DNA from 2 places in the Cytobacillus sp. SAFR-174 genome. Region 2 is predicted to be linked to the other one. Evidence: riboswitches for the same ligand, from Rfam matches in the RefSeq annotation. Region 2 holds a riboswitch; the other holds the start of a gene.
What was found. A riboswitch is a leader RNA that binds a small molecule or an ion and turns the genes downstream of it on or off. The one in region 2 is predicted to bind thiamine pyrophosphate.

Region 1 (3,410 bases), on a different contig from region 2:
GACATGTTTCGCACCAAGCCTATACAGTTCTTTTGCTGCCTTCCGTTTATCATCCATTGAGCGAATGGCAGTGTCCGTTAAAACCTCCGCCTCGGGTATATTGGGTGTGATGACCATTGAGAGGGGAATCAGAAGCTTTTTCATCGCTAAAATGGCTTCAGTCTGCAGAAGGCTAGCTCCGCCCTTTGCAATCATCACCGGATCAATGACGATTTTGTTCCAGCCGTATTTCGCAATCTCCTTTGAAACCCTTTCGATAATCTCTGCACTGAAGAGCATTCCTGTCTTGACTGCATCCGGCCATAAATCCTCTCCAATGGATTGCAATTGGGACGCAACAGCATCTGGGGTCATTGGATAAACTCCCTGCACTCCCCTGGTGTTTTGGGCAGTTACGGCAGTTAACGCTGACATGCCGAAAACGCCGAGTTCCTGAAAGGTTTTTAAATCTGCCTGAATACCCGCACCGCCGCCGCTGTCTGATCCTGCTATGGTTAAGGCTTTATTCACCTTCATAGTTATTCCCCTCCTATCTGACTAAAAGAGCCGCGCAACTCAACATCTGCGGCTGAAATAGTATATAAGCTATTCAAGAACTCTATTTGGAAAGTGCCCGGGCCCCTGCCATCCGTTTTTTCTGCAGCGATTTCGGCGGCAGAGCCATACACGACCAATGAAGCAGCTGCCGCTTTTACTGGATCCTTTTCAACAGCAGCGAAAGCTCCAATGACAGAAGTCAAAAGACATCCGGCACCTGTTACTTTCGTTAACAGGGGATGGCCATTGTTGACCGTAAAAGTGGAATGTCCATCTGAAACGATGTCCTGTTTCCCTGTAATGACGGTGACTGCACCAAGTTTATTTGCTGCCGACTTTGCAAGATCTGAAGTGTTTCCTTCTGCTTCTCCGGCATCGACGCCCTTAATATTCCATTGCTGTCCTGCAGCATTGGCAATTTCTGCAGCATTGCCTCTTATGATGCTAATATCTAATTCTTCCATTATTCTATTGGCTGTTTCTGTTCGATAAGCTGTCGCGCCGGCACCAACCGGGTCAAAGATTACCGGCACACCATGCTGATTGGCAGACCTTCCTGCGATAAGCATACTTTTCACTTCTTTTTCAGTCAGTGTTCCCATGTTGAGAACCAGTGCCCCGGCGATTTTAGCCATATCACCCGCCTCTTCATGCGCATATGCCATTACAGGTGATGCCCCTATTGCCAGCAGGCCATTGGCAGTAAAATTGGTTACCACCACATTGGTGATATTATGTACCAGAGGGTTTGACTCTCTTACTTTATCTAATAGACTGCTAATCTCCTGAATATTCATTTAGAATCCTCCTTTAATTCATAACTAGTCCGCCATCCACAACCAAATTCTGTCCTGTAACTGCCCTTGCCCAGGGAGAGGCGAAGAAGACTATCGCATCTGCCACTTCTGCAGGATCTGTGACTTTTCTTAATGGAGTAGAGTTTTCGATAATTTCAAAGACTTCCTTAGAGGTCGAAGCACTGGCGTCTGTCGTTTTTAACAAACCGCCTGATACCATATTTGCAGTAATTCCATATTGGCCCAGCTCATTCGCCATATTTCTGGTGAAGCCTAATAAAGCAGCTTTGCTGGTCGTATAGTCATGATAGGGTACAACTGGATGCTGGAATAGGTTGGTGCCGACCGATATTATCCTGCCAAACTCCTGTTTTTTCATATCGTCAAGACCTGCCTGAACTGTGTTCAATGCTCCTAGAATTGCACCTTCCAGCTGATTTTTGTAATCGTCCCATTTAATTGTTTCTGCATCTTTTTTTGAAATAGGGTCAAATTGAAAATTCACAAGTGCATTATTGACTATGGTTGTAATGGGGGCTCCAAAGTGTTCCTTCGTTTTTTCATACATGGATTTCACTTGAACTCTGTCCCGAACATCAGCACGAATGGCAATGGCTGATTCGCCAATTTCCTTCTGCAGAGCATAGGCTTTTTCCTCGCTATGGAAATAGTTAATGACAATTCTCGCCCCTTCTCTCGCGAATGATTTTGCTGTTTCTTTGCCCAACCCTCTGCTGCTGCCTGTAATAATGACAATCTGATCGTTAAGATTCATAGAAAATCCTCCTTATTGATAGCCAATTCATTTGTTTTGAGAACAAAATAAAAACCAGATCCGAAATTGGACCTGGCTGAATAATCTAAGAGAAAGAACGTCGTTCCCCGCAATTACTACTTTCCTACGCTGGTATGATCCAGATCAGGTCCGAAGGGTAAAAAACAGTCCGGTTTCTTTCTCAGCCCGCGAGCATCGGGCACCCCTAGCAGTAAAACTATTAAGTTGGCTGTTTTTATCTTAGCCTGAAACGTGAAATCTGTAAAGTCTTGCAATTCTGCCTGTTCCTCTTTAATGTGTAAGTAGAAATACATAACTTGGAGGATTCAAATATGGCTGAACACCATTTTCATTTAAAAGCACATTGGCCTGGCCTTCGCAATGATGTGGGTGAAATTGAAACAGGCGGGCTTATAACTAAGGTATCTATCCCTCCGGAAATGAACGGTCCTGGAATCGGAACCAATCCGGATGAAATGCTTCTGGGGGCGGCGGCAACTTGTTATATTATTACCCTGGCAGCCATGATGGAACGCAGCCGGATTGAGAAAGATGACCTAACGATGGAATCCGTCGGTGTTGTGGATGTGACCAATGGTGTGATCACCTACAGGAAAATCATTCATCGGCCGGTTATCGTACTGAAGGCAGATGCCGATGAAAAGCACCTTGCACTTGCCCGAAAGCTTGCACAAAAAGCTGAAGCATCCTGCATGATTTCAAGGGCAATTAAAGGGAATGTAGAAGTCAAATTAGAGGAAACCATTCTTAGGTCAATGAAGTAAACCAAAAAACCGGCATGATAGCCGGTTTTTGTTCCCTATAGGGCCCATTTTCGGATTGCCTGTGCAACACCGGATTCATCATTGGTTCCCGTCACAGCATCGGCTGTTTCTTTCACGATTTCCTGGGCATTTCCCATTGCTACTCCCCAGCCTGATTCCTCAATCATGGCAATATCGTTCAAGCTGTCTCCCATGGCCATTACATTTTCCATTGAAATGCCAAGAATCTCTGTTACCTTCTGGATCGCTTTCGCTTTATTGATGCCCAGAGCATTGACTTCAATATTGGTTAAGCTTGAGTTAGTAATTTCCAAATCGCCTTTTGACTGCAGCTCGTTATGAATCAGTTCCCTGACTGCATCATCTGATATATCAAATCCAAATTTGAGCCACTCATGGTCATGGATATTCTCCGGCATTTCGTTGTTCCATACCCGTTCGCAGCTGGTGGCCCAGAAATTGGTTTTATGTGACTGTGATAAGTTCCACATCCATTCCATAACTTTGGAATCAACG
Region 2 (3,410 bases):
CTAACCGCGCTTGGCAGCCAGATGCCCTCATGCAGAAGTTCTTCTGCATATTGATTAAAGCATTCTGCGGTGCTTCCATTAAATAAAATTTCGCCATCCCGGTTTAGCACCACGCAGCGGTCGGTCAAATCAATCCAATCATCCAGCCTGTGCTCAATTATTAGAAGAGAAAATGCCTGGTTCTCTTTAAGCTCTTTGATGATGCGGGTAAGTTCATAGCTTGAAGCAGGGTCCAGATTTGCTGTCGGTTCGTCCAAAATCAGGATATCCGGTTTTAATGATAAAACACATGCCAGTGCAAGCTTTTGCTTTTGGCCCCCGGAAAGAGTGTGGATTAAGGAATGTTTATATGGCAAAAGATGAACAAGCTCCAATGCTTCATCAATCTTACTCTCTATTTCTTCAGGAGGTGTTTTCAAATTCTCAAGCCCAAATGCCAGCTCATCCTCGACTGTGGTCATGCAAAATTGGCTTTCAGGGTCCTGAAACACAATGCCAATGTGCTGATTAATTTCGCCAGGGCCGAACTCTTCCATCATCTTTCCTTTGAATGAAATAGTCCCGTCCAATTTGCCATCAACGGCCTCGGGATACAACTTATTTAAGCAGAAAGCAAGTGTGCTTTTTCCCGAGCCGCTTGGGCCCAATAATAGAACTGCTTCCCCTGGATAAAGGCTGAATTGCACATTTTTTATAATTGGTTTTTTCACATCTTCATACCTGAAGGAAAGCTGTTCAGTTATTAATATATGCCGGTTATCCTGTAATTCCATTTTCCGGTTTTCCCCTTTTCAGCTCTTTTCCAATTGGAAAGCTGTTCAATGCCCCGGTTTTCGCAAGGCTCTCGCTCAGCCATTTGCCCAGCAATCCAGCTAGTAAAGCACCGCTGATCAGCCTCACAAAAAACATAGCCGTTACATAACCGGGTGAGAGGGCCGTATAGCCGGAAATGAAATAGCCCCAAATAAAACTAGTAACAGAAGAACCCATGCCTGCAGCAATTAAAACCCATGTCCGGTAATTATTCCATTTCGTGGCCGCAAAAACAGCTTCCGCTCCAATCCCCTGAATCATCCCTGACAGAATCAGACGGGGACCAACTGCGTTGCCGATCATGACTTCAATGGCTGCAGCGATGGTTTCCGATAAAAAGGCTGCACCGGGTTTTCTGATTATGTACGCTGCGATGATCGAAACAATAAACCAAATGCCAAAAATAAGATCATAGCCAATTAAGCCGAACATTCCATATAGCACGTTGCCAAAGTGCATGAACACCAGGTAAACAACTGCAAACACAACTGCGAGTACAGACAGGACAATGACCTCACGAAGCTTCCACTTGTCGAGCATATTACTCAGCCCCCTTTTTGGAAGGACTATTGGCTGACATATTCACCGTCATAACAATATGCGTAGAAGCGCTTTTCTTGCAATTTTCAAAAGCATCCTCAAGTGTTTTAAACACAGCGTGTGCATCTCCATCTAGTCTTGAAGCATAATGCACCCCTTTAGTAAAAGTTCCCCGATTCGCTGCGAGCTCGACCTGGTCCATAATAACGTTCATGTAATCAGGAATACCCATCGGATAAAGGGCGAACTGGACAGCGACTTCCTGGCTGATCCCTGCTGCTGATTCTTCATTCGCCCGTTCCTCATTTTCAGCAAGATAAGCATCGCCTGCAGTATCACCGGGACATCCATTTGAAAAAGTGCCGTTAAACACTACATGGTCTCCATGCTTAACTGCTTCAAGATAAATAGCTTTGACCACATCGAAAACATGAATAGACCTGCCTCGCACACAGGTGCTCACATCATCTGTTTCCATCCATACCTTACTCTTGTCCACTTCTTTTAGAGCTGATAAAATAACATCTGCAAACCTGTCAGTCATTGGGTAAATTGAAAACCTGCACCCTGTAATTTCACTAGTTCCACATAAAAAATTTCCCTGCATTTTGCCATCCTCCTAGTAATAATGAAAATAAAAAACTGCATTCCCATAAGGAAATGCAGTTGAATGTATCAATACACTAGAATGATAGCCGTTCACCTGCACTTCCCCACGCTGGTATTATCCAGATCGGGTGATAAGAGTCAGAACGGATTGTTCTTCTCAGCCAAAAAGCTCCCCTAGTGCAAAACTTGGATATGCAGTTTTTTTATGACTCCATCTTAATACGGAGCAAACAAAATGTAAATGAATAATTTATCATTTTTATATCTCATGATCGGAAAATCATTAAGATCTTAAGCTATGAAAATATATTTCCACATTGTCCATGTTATGTTCTAATCAAGTCCTTCCCTTCATAAAAGTGTAATAGGACAATTTTACACCGAGAATAGGGGGCAAATTGGATGATATACAGAATGCTTGCTTTAAACATAGACGGAACACTACTCCAATCAAATGGAAGACTTCATAAATCAACAAAAGAAGCGATAGAATATGTGCAGCAAAAGGGGATCTATGTAACACTTGTTACGTCCAGAAGCTTTCCATCCGCGAAAAAAGTGGCTAAAGCATTGAAAATCAATTCTTTGCTGGTCACCCACAGGGGGGCATATATTGCAGCTTCCCAGGAAAAGCCGATCTTTGTAAAAAGGATTCAAGAAGATGAAACGTTTGAAATCGTGCGCCTGCTTGAAGGCTTTACCTGTCAAATCAGGCTGGTGCACGAAAAATATTCCCTTGCCAACAAAACGAAGCTCAATACCAATATGCTTGCTAAAACTGTTTTTACAACCGGTGATCCCATTTTTTATTCCCAGCAGTTTGTGGATTCATTAAGTGACACCATTTTAGATGAGCCTGTTACACCGCCGAAAATTGAAGTGTACTTTGAAGATAAAGAAGACCTTGAGGATGCTAAGACAGCCATTTGGGGCATGTTTGAAAATGTGGAAGTCATTAAACTGAATGATCTGAGGATGGACATTGTTCCTGCCGGAGTTTCAAAGCTGAATGGTTTGCTCTATTTATGTGAGCACCTTGGGATTTCCAGAAATCAAATGGTCGTTATAGGAGATTCTGGAGATGATCTGGAAATGATTGAAGCCGCCGGTCTGGGTGTGGCAATGGGCAATGCCCCGGCAGAAGTAAAAAAAGCAGCAGACTGGCTGACACGATCCAATGACCAGAGCGGCGTAAGCTACATGGTTAAAGAACATTTCCGCAAACAGCATCCAATCGATTTCCTGAAGAAAATGAATCTGTTAAAATAAAATGAATGAAAGAGAGTCCAGTCAGGCAGATGGGCTCTCTTTTTGATTCAGGCATTGGATAAAGAGAAAGAGAAAAAGAGAGGGAAATAAACAAAGCGATCCAATGGGATTCACTTCCCTGATATTGACCTTGTTTCCCCATTTCTGTACACTAAAAGGAGTTTGTCAACATGAATAAT

Region 1: another riboswitch for thiamine pyrophosphate. It lies ahead of ACTHRG_RS03395 (3-oxoacyl-ACP reductase); the one in region 2 lies ahead of ACTHRG_RS15390 (YkoF family thiamine/hydroxymethylpyrimidine-binding protein).

What each region holds. Positions count from the first base shown of each region.
Region 1 is NZ_JBQCMZ010000002.1:227,474-230,883, reverse strand. It holds gene thiD (bifunctional hydroxymethylpyrimidine kinase/phosphomethylpyrimidine kinase) at 1-516, opposite strand, end outside; gene thiM (hydroxyethylthiazole kinase) at 519-1,334, opposite strand; gene ACTHRG_RS03395 (3-oxoacyl-ACP reductase) at 1,348-2,109, opposite strand; TPP riboswitch at 2,214-2,326, opposite strand; gene ACTHRG_RS03390 (OsmC family protein) at 2,442-2,894, shown strand; gene ACTHRG_RS03385 (Cof-type HAD-IIB family hydrolase) at 2,930-3,410, opposite strand, start outside.
Region 2 is NZ_JBQCMZ010000015.1:4,460-7,869, reverse strand. It holds gene ACTHRG_RS15400 (ABC transporter ATP-binding protein) at 1-773, opposite strand, end outside; gene ACTHRG_RS15395 (ECF transporter S component) at 757-1,353, opposite strand; gene ACTHRG_RS15390 (YkoF family thiamine/hydroxymethylpyrimidine-binding protein) at 1,355-1,960, opposite strand; TPP riboswitch at 2,047-2,148, opposite strand; gene ACTHRG_RS15385 (Cof-type HAD-IIB family hydrolase) at 2,365-3,231, shown strand.